2 regions of the Bradyrhizobium sp. 147 genome follow, and region 2 is predicted to be linked to the other one. Evidence: riboswitches for the same ligand, from Rfam matches in the RefSeq annotation. Region 2 holds a riboswitch; the other holds the start of a gene.

Region 1 (7,584 bases), on a different contig from region 2:
GGCCGCGCGCTTGCGGTGCTGAAGGAGTCCGGTTGCGGCGAGCGCCTGATGATCTTTGCCCGCTCGATCAGCGCGCCCGATGAAGAGATCGAGACCGTCGCTCTGAACGAAGCGACACCCGAGATGGCCGACATGCGCACGCTGGTGATCGTCGGCAATTCGCAGACGCGCCGCGTCGGCCGCTGGGTCTATGCGCCGAGGCAGGTCCGATGACCGAGCCACTGCATAACCTCGGAAACGCTCTCCACCCGCAACCGCTCGGGCAGGTTTGGTCGCGAGATCAGGATCACGGGCAGGCCGAGCATGCGGGCCGCATCGATCTTGGCGCGCGCACCGTCTCCGCCGGAATTACGGGCAACGATCCAAGTGATCCCGCGCCCCCGCAGCAGCTCCAGCTCGCTATGAAGCGTGAACGGCCCGCGCGACACGATCACGTCGGCCGGAAAGGGCAGGGTTGTTTCGGGCGGATCCACGAAACGCAGCGTGTAGCGATGCTGCGGCGTCATCGCAAATGGCGCGATGTGTTGGCGGCCGATCGCGAGGAACACTTTGGCCGGCCTTTCGGGCAGCGTCGCGACGGCGGCGTTGACGTCGACGACCTCGATCCAGTTGTCGCCAGGCGCTTTGGTCCAGGGCGCGCGCTCCAGCGCAATCAATGGCGTGCCCGTCTCCGCGCAGGCTTCGACCGCATTGCGGCTCATCTCCGCCGCGAAGGGGTGGGTCGCGTCGACCACATGCGTGATGCCTTCACGACGAAGGTATTCGGCAAGCCTGCCCACGCCGCCGAAGCCGCCGATGCGGGTCGGCAGCGGCTGATCGGCGGGCGTGCGGGTGCGACCGCCATAGGAATAGACGGCCTTGATGCCCGCGCGCGCGATCGCCGCGGCGAGCAGGCTCGCATCGGCTGTTCCGCCCAGAACGAGGGCGCGCATCATGGCTGATCCCTGGCTGACCATCATCGGTATCGGCGAAGATGGCCTTGCCGGGCTGTCCGAAGCAAGCCGAAAGGCGCTTGCCAAGGCAGAAACCGTCTTCGGCGGCGAGCGTCATCTTGCGCTTGCGCAAGTTGGCAGCCGCGGCCGTCCGTGGCCGGTGCCGTTCGATGCAGATATGGTGCTGAGCTGTCGCGGCCGGCCGACGGTCGTGCTCGCCTCAGGCGATCCGTTCTGGCATGGCGCCGGTGCAAGTCTTGCCGACAAGCTGCAGGCTGGCGAGTGGATTGCGCACTCCGCGCCGTCGACGTTCTCGCTCGTCGCCGCGCGGCTTGGCTGGCGTCTGGAATCGGTGATCTGTCTTGGACTTCACGCTGCGCCATTCGAACGTCTCGTGCAGCATCTGGCGCACGGGGCGCGGATCATCTGTCTCGTCCGTAATGGCAAAGCGGCCGGCGATCTCGCGAACTGGCTAACCGAGCGCGGCTGGGGCCCTTCCGCATTCTGGACTCTCGCCGCGCTTGGCGGGCCGAATGAAAGCGTCAGAGAGTATCGCGCTGACAGCTTTACGCGCGCTTCGTCCGGAAACCTCGTTGCGGTTGCGCTGGAGGCGAAGGGCGGGCAGGGGCTGTCTCGCGGTTCGGGCCTGCCGGACGATCTCTTCGCTCACGACGGCCAGATCACCAAGCGGCCGATGCGCGCCTTGGCGCTCTCGGCGCTGGCGCCGTGTCCCGGCAGGACGCTGTGGGACATCGGCGCCGGTTCGGGCTCGATCTCGATCGAGTGGGCGCTGTGCGGCGGAACGGCGGTGGCCATTGAGGCGCGTGATGATCGAACTGCAAACATCCGCAGCAACGCGGCCGCGTTTGGACTGGAGCATCGGATCACGGTCATCGCGGGCGAAGCACCCGATGCTCTGACAGCGCTGGACGCGCCGGACGCTGTCTTCGTCGGCGGCGGCCTCGATGGCGCGATGTTTGACGCCATCTGGTCGCGGTTGGCGCCTGGGGCGCGGCTCGTCGCGCATGCGGTGACGCTGGAGACAGAGGCGCTGCTCGGCGAACTGCACCAGCGCCACGGCGGCGAGCTGATGCGGGTGGAGATCGCGCATGCAGCCCCACTCGGCCGCTACCGGTCATGGGAGGCGGCGCGGCCGGTGGTGCAATGGAGTGTGGTCCGATGAAAGTTGCCGGGCTCGGATTCAAGAAGGATGTGACGCTGGCTTCACTGCGCGAGGCGCTGCTGGCCACCGGCGGTTTCGAAGGCCTTGCTGCGGTGGCAACCGTCAGCGACAAGGCCGATGCCGAAGCGCTGAAGCAGCTCGCGCGCGAATGCGGTGTGCCGATCAAGGCTGTTCCTGCCGATGTGCTTGCGAGCGTCGACACGCCGACGCAGTCGAAGCTTATTGCGGAAAAGTTCGGCACGGGATCAGTCGCCGAAGCCGCGGCGCTTGCCGCGGCTGGCCCTCGCGCGCGGCTGATTGCGAGGCGGGTTGTCTCGCAGGATCGCACCGCGACCGCCGCGATTGCGGAAGGAGACGGCTTATGACCGTGCATTTCATCGGGGCCGGCCCGGGCGCGCCCGATTTGCTGACCTTGCGCGGCCGCGACCTGATCGCCGCCTCTCCACTGTGTCTCTATGCCGGCTCGCTTGTGCCGGCGGGTGTGCTGGCGCATTGCCCGCCGGGCGCGCGGATCGTCAACACCGCGCCGCTGTCGCTCGACGAGATCATCGCCGAGATCGTCGCCGCGCACGCGGACGGCAAAGACGTCGCCCGTCTGCATTCCGGCGATCTCTCGATCTGGTCGGCGATGGGCGAGCAGCTCCGCCGCCTGCGCGCGCTCGGCATTCCCTATTCGGTCACGCCGGGCGTGCCGTCCTTCTCGGCTGCTGCCGCTGCGCTGGAGACCGAACTGACGCTGCCTGGTCTCGCCCAGACGGTCGTGCTGACGCGCACGCCGGGCCGGGCCAGCGCCATGCTCGAGGGCGAGAAGCTTGCTGCGTTCGCCGCGACGGGCGCGGTGCTCGCGATCCATCTGTCGATCCATCTGCTCGACAAGCTCATCGCCGAGCTGACGCCGCATTACGGCGCAGACTGCCCGGTCGCGATCGTCTGGCGCGCGAGCTGGCCGGACCAGCGCATCGTCCGTGCCACACTGGCAACGCTCGATGCGGCTGTAGGCAGCGAGATGGAGCGCACCGCGCTGGTCCTGGTCGGCAGGACGCTGAACGCCACGGATTTTGACGAGAGCCGCCTCTATGCCGCCGACTATGATCGCCGCTATCGGCCGGTTGGCGCCGAGCCGCGCTTCCCGGAGGCGTCCTGATGGCGGCAGGTCTCGTCATCTCCGCACCGGCCTCGGGGGTCGGCAAAACCACGCTGACGCTGGCGCTCGCCCGCGCTTGGCGCAATCGCGGCTTGAACGTGCAGTGCTTCAAGAGCGGGCCCGACTATATCGATCCCGCCTTTCACGCTGCGGCGACGGGACGGGCCTCCGTCAATATCGATAGCTGGGCGATGGATCGCGGGGCGATCGCGCATCTCGTCAGCCGCGGCGCGGATGCCGACGTCGTGCTCGCGGAGGGCTCGATGGGCCTGTTCGACGGCGTCGCCGCGCGCGGCGTCTCCGGCACCGGCGCCACCGCAGACATCACCGAGATGCTGGGCTGGCCCGTGCTGCTGGTGATCGATCCCTCCGGCCAAGCGCAGACCGCGGCAGCAATTGCCGCGGGCCTTCGCGACTACCGCCCTGGCGTGCGCCTTGCCGGCGTGGTGCTCAATCGTGTCGCCAGCCCGCGCCACGAAGATCTCGTGCGTCGCGCGCTGAGAGACGCCGGCATCGCCGTGTTCGGCGCATTGCCGCGCCATGCCGAGATTGGTCTGCCGAAGCGCCATCTCGGCCTGGTGCAGGCCGAGGAGCAGGCCGGGATCGGCAAGCTGATCGACGAGGCCGCGCGCTTCGTTGCCGAGCATGTCGATCTCGATGCGGTGCTGCGGGCGGCCGCCAACTGGTCGCCGGCAGCGAGCAATGGTTTGAACGTGACGCCGCCCGGGCAGCGCATTGCGCTCGCCCGCGATGCGGCGTTCTCCTTCGTCTATCCGCACATGCTGGAGGCCTGGCGCGCGGCCGGCGCCGAGATCGTGCCGTTCTCGCCGCTGGCCGACGAACCGCCTGACGCGAGCGCCGATGTCTGCTGGCTGCCCGGCGGCTATCCCGAGCTTCATGCCGGCAAGATCGCGGCCAACGCACGCTTTCGCAGCGGCGTGCGGTCCTTCGCCGAGACACGGCCGGTCCACGGCGAATGCGGAGGCTATATGGTGCTGGGGACCGCTTTGACCGATGCCGATGGCGTGCGCCATGAGATGGCGGGGCTGCTCGGCCTGGAGACCAGCTTTGCCAAGCGCCGCATGCATCTGGGCTATCGTCTCGCCGAACTGGCCACGCCGATGCCGGGGCACCGGGCCGGCGCACGCCTGCGCGGCCACGAGTTCCATTATTCGACGATCATCGCCCAGCCCGACACGCCGCTGGCCGTGGTCCACGACGCAACCGGCGCGGTCATTGCCGAGACCGGCTCGCGGCGGGGCCAAGCCACCGGCACGTTCTTCCATCTGATTGCGGAGGACCGGTGAGCGGTTTTGTCAGTTTCGTCTCCGCCGGCCCCGGCGACCCCGAACTCCTCACGGTGAAGGGGACTGCACGGCTGCGCGAGGCCGACGTCGTGCTCTATGATGATCTTGCCTCCGGCGCGATCCTCGATCTCGCCCGTCCCGGCGCCAATCTCGTCGCGGTCGGCAAACGGGCAGGGCGGCCCTCGACCAAGCAGCACCACGTCAACCGCCTCTTGGTTGACTATGCCGCAACTGGCGCGCGCGTGGTGCGGCTGAAGTCTGGGGACGCCGGCATTTTTGGCCGGCTCGAGGAGGAGCTCGAGACGCTGCGCGAGGCCGGCATCGGCTACGAGATCATTCCCGGCGTCACATCCGCCTGCGTCGCCGCCGCGCAAGCCGGCATCCCCCTGACCCGGCGCCACACCTCGCGGCGGGTGCAGTTCGTGACCGGGGCCGACGTCACCGGCGAGCTGCCGCAAAACCTGAATTGGGTGGCGCTGGCAGATCCGGAGGCAACCACCGTGGTTTATATGGGTCGGCGCACCTTTCCGGCCCTTGCCGCAAAATTGATCGAGCATGGCCTCGCCGCAGATACGCCGGCGCTGTTTGCGGAATCTCTTGGCCGTTCCGACGAGCGGCTGGTGCGCACCACCATTGTCGAGCTTGCCGAGCAGCTTGCCCGCGGCGGCGCCGCTTCCACCGCCGCCGTCATCCTGTTCGGGGCGCTGGCAGGAGACGATCTGTCATGATGGCCGCGGCCGCCCTTGGCCCCTTGACGCCCGGCTCGCGAAAGGGGCACACAGGAGAGGCATGGTGCTCGACGCGGCGCAAAGCGCCGGAGCATAATCGGGAATGGGGGCGGGCGGACCCAGTTGCGGCGCCCAAATCCCCAGCCGCCCCCGCGACTGTAAGCGGTGAGGGGCTCCGATCAGCCACTGGGCCGCAAGGCTCGGGAAGGCCGGAGAACCGCAAGTGAACCGCGAGCCAGGAGACCGGCCCTGCACGTTTTGAGGCCAAGGCCGTCGGGTGTGACGGCAGGAAGGATCTGAGCCATGCATATCGAACCCGGAATCGTGACGGGCGCCAAGCTCGTGTTGAGTTACGCAACCGGCATCGCCGCAGGCGGCGTTGCCTTGAAGCTCGCCGTGGGGACCGTGCGCGAGCAGGGCATCGGCTCGTTCGCGACGCGCACGCTCGCCACCACCGGCCTCGTCTTCAGCTTCTTCCAGGTGCTGCCGCACTTCCCGGTTGGCGTCTCCGAGGTGCACTTCATCCTCGGCTCGACGCTGTTCCTGCTGTTCGGTGCTGCGCCCGCCGCCTTCGGCCTTGCGTTCGGGCTGCTGCTCCAGGGCGTCTTCTTCGTGCCGACCGACCTGCCGCAATACGGCATGAACATCACGACACTCCTGGTGCCGCTGTTCGCGATTCAGGCGCTGGCCACGCGGATCATTCCGCGCAACACCGCTTACGTCGATCTGCAATACCGCCAGGCGCTGGCGCTCTCGACCGCCTATCAGTCCGGCATCGTCGCCTGGGTGGCGTTCTGGGCCCTCTATGGCTCCGGCTTCGGCGCGACCAACCTCGCCAACATCGCGGCGTTTGCGGCATCCTATGCGCTGGTCATCGTGATCGAGCCGCTCGCCGATCTCGCGGTGCTGGCGCTGGCGAAGTCGCTGCGCGGTGTCACCGCGCCCGGCCTCGTCACGCCGCGCCTTCATAACGGCGCTTGAGAGACAAGCGAAGGGCGGCCGGTGCGGCCGCCCTTCGCGCTCGCGATGCTCACGCTTTCCTTAATAGGCATCGGTTGCGGCGATCCCGGGCAGCTCACGCGCGCCGCGGCCCGTGCCATCAACGCCGCCGATCTCGTCCTGATCCCGCGCAAGGGGACGGCGAAATCTGATCTCGCAGATCTCAGGCGGACGATCTGCGCGGATGTGCTCACCAGCGCGAGCACGCGCATCGCCGAGTTCGACTTGCCAGTGCGGGACACGACTGAGGCGGACTACCACAAGGGCGTGGACGATTGGCACGATGCCGTGGCGGCAACCTGGTCGCAAACCATCGCAAATCATCTCGGCGGCGAGGGCAAGGTCGCGCTGCTGATCTGGGGCGATCCTTCGCTGTACGATTCCTCGCTGCGCATTGCGCGGCGGCTCCATCCGTTGCCGACGATCGAGGTCGTGCCCGGCATCACCTCGATCCAGGCGCTGTGCGCCGCGCATGCGCTGCCGCTCAACGATATCGGCGAGCCATTCCTGGTCACGACGGGGCGGCGCTTGCGCGAAGGCGGCTGGCCACAAGGGGTCGATACCGTCGCTGTGATGCTCGACGGCGGCACGGCGTTCCAGTCGCTCGATCCGGCTGGTCTCCACATCTGGTGGGGCGCCTATCTTGGCATGCCCGATCAGATCGTCATGTCCGGTGCGCTGGCCGAAATCGGCCCGCGTATTGTCGCTGCGCGGCAGCAGGCGCGCCAGCGGCATGGCTGGATCATGGACAGCTACATTCTCAAGCGCACGCGTTAAGCGAGGCAGCATGCTCCCCGAATGGGTCTACCAAGAGTGTCCCGACATCTCCGCGATGCACCGCGAGGCAGCGATCGCGCGGCAGACGCAATTGACAAAGCCGACCGGCGCGCTCGGCCGGCTTGAGCAACTGGCGATCGAGCTTGCGGGCCTGCAAGCGACGGAATCTCCTCGCGCCGCGCGCGTGCCGATCATCGTCTTCGCCGGCGATCACGGCATCGTCGCGCAGGGCGTGTCTGCCTATCCGCAAGGAGTGACGATCGCGATGATGGCGAATTTTGCCTCCGGTGGCGCCGCGATCTCGGTGCTGGCGCGTGAGCTTGGTTCCAGCCTGGAGGTGGTCGACGCCGGAACGCTGGCGCAGGAACAGATGGCGGGCGTCGTCACCGACAAGCCGCGGAGCGGCACGCGCGATTTCAGCGTGGAAGCTGCACTCGAGCCTGCGGAACTGGCATTCGCCTTCGCAGCCGGGCAGCGCGCGGTTGCACGCGCGGAAGTCGGCCGGCCTGATCTG
Region 2 (7,584 bases):
CGAGAATCCATAGCTCCTGAAGCACACCGTACGCTCCGGCTGCTCTCACGGCCTGTACGGCCGAGGTGGCTGGCAGCGACCCCTACAATCTGCCGGGTGGCTTGTTCCTCGACGACAAAAATGAAGCCTCTTCGGAATCCTGAATCAGGCGCAAAGCAGCCTGCTTCGCGCCTTCAAGGCTGAACTCTGGTCCGGGGCCACCTAATTCAGAAAGTAGCTTTCCGACGGCTTCTGCGATCGCGTTCTCATCTCCTGGCACGCCTTTGCGCAAAGCCGTGCCCCGTGGGGCAGGCCTTGCGCTTCAGCGCCAACACGAACACCCGTTAGTTAGATGAGGATATCCATGCTTCAGAAGGATACAGAAAACGCAACTGAGAGCAACTATCAAGCTCGATAGGGAATAGGACGTCCGCACTCGCTACAGCAACAGAGGTGAGGTAAGTGCAAGCTGTTGCCGTTCTCAGAATCGACTGCGGCTTGACCTGCTGCGAACTCATGATGGACTTCCTTCGATTGGAAAGGAAATCCACGAGACGGCACATTCGCGCGTGGGCAGGCCGGCCATGAAGATCAAACATTTCTTAAGAGTGATTTCCGATCATCACCCACGAGCGACTCGATTCAGTAGATCTTGCGGCATGGTAATTGCCGTGCCATAGGGCGCATCAGCTCCGCGCGTCCGAAGGTGAGATTCCCCACACTCGTGTGCGTCACTCGTACAAGGTTGCGCGAGGCGGGAGAGGTATCATACGCGTGCGCCCGACAAAATCGTCTGAACAACATCGCGAAAGATTTTGCACGCTAATGCACTATCTTAAGCTTACCTCGAAGAATCGAAAGATAATGGCAAGCACAGCTTGTTTACCTTCCCTCCTCGTTTAAGGGACCGTCACGGAACGGGAGTGGTTGCAATGGAGCATGGGCAGGCCGAACTAGTCGGAGGAAAACCTGTAATCTTCGGACAGCGTAAGGTGCGGCCGCGAGCGTGCGTGGCCGTCGGCAAGCGGCATCTGCGCGCCTTTCTTCGGGATGTGCTGGAGGATATGGGGTTTGTTATCAGCGAATGCGGGACTGCTGACGAGCTGTCGCACGTACTCGGCACGGACTTCCCTGATCTGATCCTGCTCGGCATTGGCTCGGATCGCATCGAGCCTGGACGATTGCTCGAGATACTCGTACGCGAAGGATTTGCAGGCGGAGTGCTGGCGTTCGGCGCCCGCGAGTCGATCATCATGACGGCAGTGCAGCAGGTCGGGGGCGAATATGGACTTGATATGCTGCCGCCGCTGAGGACGCCGTTTGCAGCCGAGACGCTGCGCGATCGGGTCGCCATGCTCTTGCCCAGAGAGCCGGCGCCCCGTCCCGCGGTCCATGTCGGGGAAGCCTTACACGCTGGCTGGCTTGAGCTCTGGTATGAGCCGAAGTTTGACGCGTGTACCCTCAGCCGCCGCGGCGCCGAGGCGCTTGTGCGAATGCGGCACCCGACCTGGGGCGTTGTTCCACCGGCCTATTTCATCGCGGAGGCTCACGATCCGCATTTCAGGGAGTTGTCGCAGTTCGTGATCGACCGCGCGATCAAAGATTGGCAGTATCTTCTGGAGCAGCAAACTTCGATCGATCTCTCCATCAATCTCCCGGCAGCATTCCTGATTGACCCGCAAGCGGTACGCGATCTCTGTCAGCGCATGCCCTCGCACCCCGCTTTCGGCGGCTTGACGATTGAAATCGATAGCGAGGAAGCGATCCAGAACCTAGATCTCCTGATCGAGGTCGCACGTGAGGTTCGCTTTCACAACATTGGCCTTGCAATCGACAATGTCGGCGCCAATTGGCCGCAGCTGATGGGGATGGAAAAATTCCCGTTCATGAAATTAAAAGTGGACCGGCAGTACGTCGCCGGTTGCGGAAATGGACCCCTGAAGCGAACGGTGTGCCGCCATATCGTCGATCTAGCCAAAGAGTACAGCGTGCGCACCGTCGCCGCAGGTGTGGAGAGCCACGCCGACCTGATCGCTGTGACCGAACTCGGATTCGACCTTGCGCAGGGCCATCTGTTCGGAAAGGCCATGCGGCTGAAGCAATTTGCACAGTCATCTTTCAGCCCTGTTCCACTTCGTCCAAAATAGTTGCATGAGGAGTGGCTGAGCAGAGCCAGGCAAAACGTACCAGCGCTCGCCCGCGCCGCCATGCCTACTCGGCACCAGGCATGCGGCTGACTGCAATTAAATCGGTCACTTTGCAAAGCCAGTAACGCTTCTCCCGGCGGAACTTCATTTCCCTCCGAAGCGATGCCGAAAGTTATTGTAGCACAAACCCTTTTTATCAGGCCTCCAGCGAGTCAATCCGCGGAGTTAACGTTGCAGCCGTGAGCGAGGCTTGCACAAAACCTCCAGTCAGGGCGTGTGACCGGAGGTTTGCCGAGATCCGGTGTAGACGTGCGTCGGCTCGCGGCTTTTAGTCGCGCCGCCGGTTTCGGAATCGTCGAGCGTCGCTTGGCCCCGCGCTGCCATGCAAGACAAACGACGGAAGCGCCCAGCGGTCGAGTCGCGAGTGACTCTCGGAGTAGGGCCTGAGGGCTCGCATAGCTTGAAATTGAAGTGGCCCGTTGCTGTCGCAGATGCAACATGGTCTCAGACCCGGGACAGCACCCCTGGGCAAATTGACCATCATTGAGCGCGTCTGTCCTTGGCACGGCATTTGAAAGGGATCGCCAATGGCATCGCTCGCCTAAGGAGTCGGAAGGCATGGCTTACAAGATCGTCGCTTCGCAATGCACCGTTTGTGGGGCATGTGAGTTCGAGTGTCCCAACGCGGCGATCAGCCTCAAGCGCGACATTTACGTTATCGATGCCAAAAAGTGTACGGAGTGCGAGGGCCATTCCGACACGCCGCAATGCGCGGTGGTCTGTCCGGTGCCTGACACCTGTGTCCAGTCTAAGACAGCATAAGCAGCCCGCGTCCAGAAGGCTTCACCGCTCGATTTTGCGAACGAAGTAATAGATGTCGCGCTTGAGAAGGCCGCCGACCGCGTGCGGCGCATCGAGTTCGATCAACATCGTTATGAGTTTAAGGCGCTGATCGACTCCGAGAAACCATCGAAGGGCTCTGTCAGAGAACACCGTCAAATTTGTCTCGAATAAGGACAAAGCCGCCTCGATGCTCCAGTCGCCGCGTTGGGGCTTATCGTCGCTGGCTGAGGAGACGAGGCGAGGTGGACGGGCGTCGACATCCCAAGATCGACTTGCAGGATATCTAAAGCTACGTCACGGCCGAAGCCGAAGAGACGGTCTCCACGCGCGACGAGATCGGTCCGGAGATCTTGAAGACATACGAGAAGCTCGGCATCCGCGCACCATGCACGAGTGCATGGAGCCTAGGGTCATAGCAGATCCCCGCCGCCCGCGCTCTCGCCGCTTACTCCAGTTTCGCAAGTCAGCGTGCATCCTGAGGTCCGGAACTGTTCCCGCGATGTCGCGCATGCCAACGTCCAGGCTGCACTACTCGCCAGCGGCGACGGAAACAACGAAGGCGCGCCAAAGTCGCTCAGCACGTAAGTGCTTGGCGCACCGAGGAGATCATCTTGACCAACGCCATGGAGGCGATCGAGCTCGCGGCTCGGCGCGGGGTCCGCCGTACACAGGCAGTCCGACCTGATCATCCGTGCGATCCTGGAGCAATCCCGGCCTTGGCAATTCCTAAGGAGCCTCATGGCGCTGTGTTCAAGCGGATGTCGGCCGAGCATGATCGCAACTTCCTCACGGGCGAGTTCGAGAAGCTGCTGACGGAAAAGAGCAGGCTTGTCGCGATCACGCAGATGTCGAAGCGCCCAGCGCATTCGTTCTGCTCGCGTTAGCTCACGACTACGCCAAGAGGGCGTTGAGCGGACGCATTCATAAGCGGAGGCTTCACAGATCCACGCGTTTTTACCAGGCCGGGAGTAAGACCGTTGTGCCCTACCTGGTACAGCTGGCAATCGCTTGGGCAATATCGCGGCAACACTTAGTAGGTTGACGGATCGATCCTCGTGCGTCTAATGCCAGCCGTCGTGGTCTTCGGATTTCGTTTGATCCGGAGCTAAGAGGGAAGCCGGTGCAATGCCGGCGCTGCCCCCGCAACTGTAAGCGGCGAGCCGATGTCCAACGAAGTCACTGAAGCCATGCGGCTTTGGGAAGGCCGGACAGCAGCGACGACCCGCGAGCCAGGAGACCTGCCTCGACAATATATCGTCCACGGGCGGGGTGTCCCGGTGTGCGCCAAGCAGCTGTCGCTCACGCGATATTCGCTGCACGCGTCCGCCATGGCCTTTGCCCCAATTATGGGGTCTGATCTATGTCTATTCTTTCGCTTCCCGTTGCCACATTGGGGACGTCACGCATCGGCCCACGACGCGAACTCAAGTTCGCGCTCGAGAGCTACTGGGCGGGAAACTCCAGCGAAGCCGAGCTCCTCGAGGCGGGGAGTGGACTTCGTGCCGCTAATTGGGCACGGCAGAAATCCTGCGGTGTGACGGTCATTCCTTCCAATGACTTCTCGCTCTACGACCAGGTGCTCGATACCAGCGTAATGGTCGGAGCCATTCCCGACGTCTACGGCTGGACCGAAGGTCCTGTGTCGCTCAAGACCTACTTCGCCATGGCACGTGGCGCTCAGGACGGTGATCACACTCAGCATGGGCCTGGCGTAGCAGCACAGGAAATGACGAAGTGGTTCGATACCAACTACCACTACATGGTGCCGGAATTTCACCAGGATCAGATCTTTAAGTATTCCTCTCGAAAGCCGATCGAGGAATATGAGGAGGCAAAAAGCCTCGGCTACCAAACGCGCCCCGTCTTAGTTGGCCCAGTCACTTTCCTGAAGCTCGGCAAAAGCGCAAATCCCGCATTCAATCCGCTGTCGCTGCTTGATAGGCTCCTCCCAGTCTATGTCGATGTTCTCCGCGAACTAGCCTCGCGCGGTGCGGAATGGGTTCAGCTCGACGAGCCATGCCTGGTGATGGACGTCGACGAAGCGTCGCGGGCGGCCGTCCGCCGGGCCTATGCTCATTTCGCAAAGCTTGTGCCGGCCCTTAAAATCATGTTGGCCACTTATTTCGGGGCTATCGGCGACAATCTTGAAACAGCCCTTGCCTTGCCCGTTGCCGGGCTTCATGTCGATCTGGTTCGGGCACCCGACCAATTGGACGCAATTGTCGCCACAGCCCGCAGAGATCTCGTGGTCTCGCTAGGCGTCGTTGATGGTCGCAACGTCTGGCGCTCCAATCTTGCGGCGCTGCTCGACCAACTTGCCCCTTTGGTCAAAAAGCTGGGTAGGGACCGTGTTCAGATTGCTCCTTCCTGCTCGCTGCTTCATGTTCCGATCGACATTGAGCTAGAGACCGATCTCGATCCCAATCTGAAGACGTGGCTGGCGTTCTCAGTTCAGAAGATCAAGGAACTTTCGATATTGGGCAAAGCGCTGGCCGGCCATGCTGCCGAGGTGGCCGATGAACTTGCGCTTTCCGAGGACGCCGCCGTGACCCGCGAAACATCGCCCGAGATCCACAATGCGAATGTCGCCGGACGAATGGCCGCGATCGACGATAGCATGCGTCGCCGTCGCAGTGCGTTCACCGAGCGTGCCGACGTCCAGCGGGCCGCGTTCGCATTGCCGATGTTTCCAACGACAACCATCGGATCCTTCCCGCAAACGGTCGACGTCCGGAATGCGCGTGCGGCTCATGCGCGGGGAGCGCTGAATGACGCGCAGTACGAGCAGCTTCTGAAAGCGGAGACAGCCCGTACCGTGCAGTGGCAGGAAGATATCGGCCTGGACGTGCTCGTACACGGTGAGTTCGAGCGCAATGACATGGTTCAATACTTTGCCGAGCAGCTGTTGGGATTCGCTTTCACCAAGCACGGCTGGGTTCAGTCTTATGGGTCGCGGTACGTTCGTCCGCCTATCCTGTTCGGAGATGTCTCCCGGCCGAAGCCGATGACCGTTGAATGGTGGCGCTACGCGCAGTCTCTGACCAAGAAACCCGTCAAGGCTATGCTGACCGGACCGGTGACGATCCTGAACTGGTCGTTTGTCCGCGACGACATCTCGCGGAGCGAGACATGCCGTCAGATCGCTCTTGCGATCCGAGATGAGGTGATCGATCTTGAGGCGGTTGGAGCGACTATGATCCAGATCGACGAGGCTGCGTTGCGGGAGGGATTGCCGCTACGCAAATCGCAGTGGAGGAACTATCTCGATTGGGCAGTGGACAGCTTCCGCGTTTGCTCGTCCGCTGTCGCCGACGGAACTCAGATCCATACCCACATGTGCTATTCCGAGTTCAACGAAATCATCGATGCGATCGCAGCAATGGATGCTGACGTCATTTCAATCGAGACGTCGCGTTCTAAGATGGAATTGCTCGAGGCCTTCAAGAGCTACAAATATCCCAACGAGATCGGGCCCGGCGTCTATGACATTCATTCACCGCGCATTCCCGCAGCGGCGGAAATCAAACAGCTGATTGTGTTGGCGCGGCAGCGAGTTTCCGATCGGCAGCTCTGGATCAATCCCGACTGCGGACTGAAAACTCGAAGCTGGGAGGAGGTGCGTCCCGCGCTCGTCAATATGGTGGCCGCCGCACGCGAGTTGCGGGCTGAGCCATGATGGTGCGGAGCGTTTCGCAAACGCGTTTGTGAACAAGATGCACGCGCTTTGGGGGCTTACGATGTCCTTGCGAGCTCCCAAAGTTCCCAGCGCCTCGGAATGCCGCCGGGCGTCGGCGGAGGCGGTCGCATACAGCCGGCGACAAGCTCGATTCTCGACCCGGCGGCCGACAGCATGCCGGCGACGTCCGATCAGGTCACATATTGCGACGTCATTAACGCTCCACGCGAAGCACAGCCCTACTTTTTCATTTATCCATCGCGTGGATGCGTCCCATCACAACAATCTATTTTACCGTCCTTACGGAACGTCATACGAAATTCGCGTCCTGGCACGCGCTCCGGGAAAGGTAATCGAGCGTTGTTGGTTTTTGGGGGGCGTGCCAAATGCTGCTGCGCGACGGCAAACTGCCGCTTGTGTTTCAGGGCACGGCAGCCAAACCGCTTGCGCGAAGGATCCCAGCTCGATCAAGGCACTGACGTCCCAACCGGACAGCGGGCGAGTGGTGGACAAGTCGTGAAGTTTCCGACAGGAGCGGAAGGCAAGCGGCTCCAGATTTCGCGCGGAGTGATATCCGTTTCTCCTTTTTTGACGGCGAATGCCCTCGCCGAAATCGATCGCCGGTAAGTCCTCCCTACCGACGAAAGCTGGTGCGATGCATAAAGCAGCGTCGTTCCTGCGTGACTTTCGCCCGGCCTCCGGAGGAGGCCGGGCTTTTTTTGGTGCGCCAGGCATGGCGCGGACCGCGTGACTGGCGCGATTCGACCGGAGTAGTTTCCGGTCCTGACTTGGAGGTCAGAGTCCTTTCCTGGGCACCACCGCTCTTTTAAGAGCCTGATATCCAAAGCAATTCAGCAAATTCAACGGCTTACCCGCTCCTCAGTGGTACAGAAGAGTGGTACAATGCCGTTAGCCATGTCGCGTCCGTGGAAGCACCCC

What was found. Region 2 has a riboswitch for cobalamin ahead of metE (5-methyltetrahydropteroyltriglutamate--homocysteine S-methyltransferase). Riboswitches for the same ligand answer to the same signal wherever they lie in the genome.
Region 1: another riboswitch for cobalamin. It lies ahead of IVA87_RS10575 (energy-coupling factor ABC transporter permease); the one in region 2 lies ahead of metE (5-methyltetrahydropteroyltriglutamate--homocysteine S-methyltransferase).

The regions. Positions count from the first base shown of each region.
Region 1 covers NZ_JADPKL010000042.1:259,976-267,559, forward strand. Annotated here, with positions in the region: gene cobJ (precorrin-3B C(17)-methyltransferase) at 1-213, shown strand, start outside; gene IVA87_RS10545 (cobalt-precorrin-6A reductase) at 189-935, opposite strand; gene cbiT (precorrin-6Y C5,15-methyltransferase (decarboxylating) subunit CbiT) at 934-2,115, shown strand; gene IVA87_RS10555 (cobalamin biosynthesis protein) at 2,112-2,480, shown strand; gene cobM (precorrin-4 C(11)-methyltransferase) at 2,477-3,259, shown strand; gene IVA87_RS10565 (cobyrinate a,c-diamide synthase) at 3,259-4,566, shown strand; gene cobA (uroporphyrinogen-III C-methyltransferase) at 4,563-5,294, shown strand; cobalamin riboswitch at 5,340-5,561, shown strand; gene IVA87_RS10575 (energy-coupling factor ABC transporter permease) at 5,598-6,275, shown strand; gene cobF (precorrin-6A synthase (deacetylating)) at 6,321-7,070, shown strand; gene cobT (nicotinate-nucleotide--dimethylbenzimidazole phosphoribosyltransferase) at 7,081-7,584, shown strand, end outside.
Region 2 covers NZ_JADPKL010000137.1:26,421-34,004, reverse strand. Annotated here, with positions in the region: gene IVA87_RS31975 (EAL domain-containing response regulator) at 912-2,126, shown strand; gene IVA87_RS31970 (4Fe-4S binding protein) at 2,745-2,948, shown strand; gene IVA87_RS31965 (hypothetical protein) at 2,970-3,125, opposite strand; gene IVA87_RS31960 (hypothetical protein) at 3,581-3,853, shown strand; cobalamin riboswitch at 4,030-4,230, shown strand; gene metE (5-methyltetrahydropteroyltriglutamate--homocysteine S-methyltransferase) at 4,330-6,645, shown strand; gene IVA87_RS31950 (DUF6538 domain-containing protein) at 7,549-7,584, shown strand, end outside.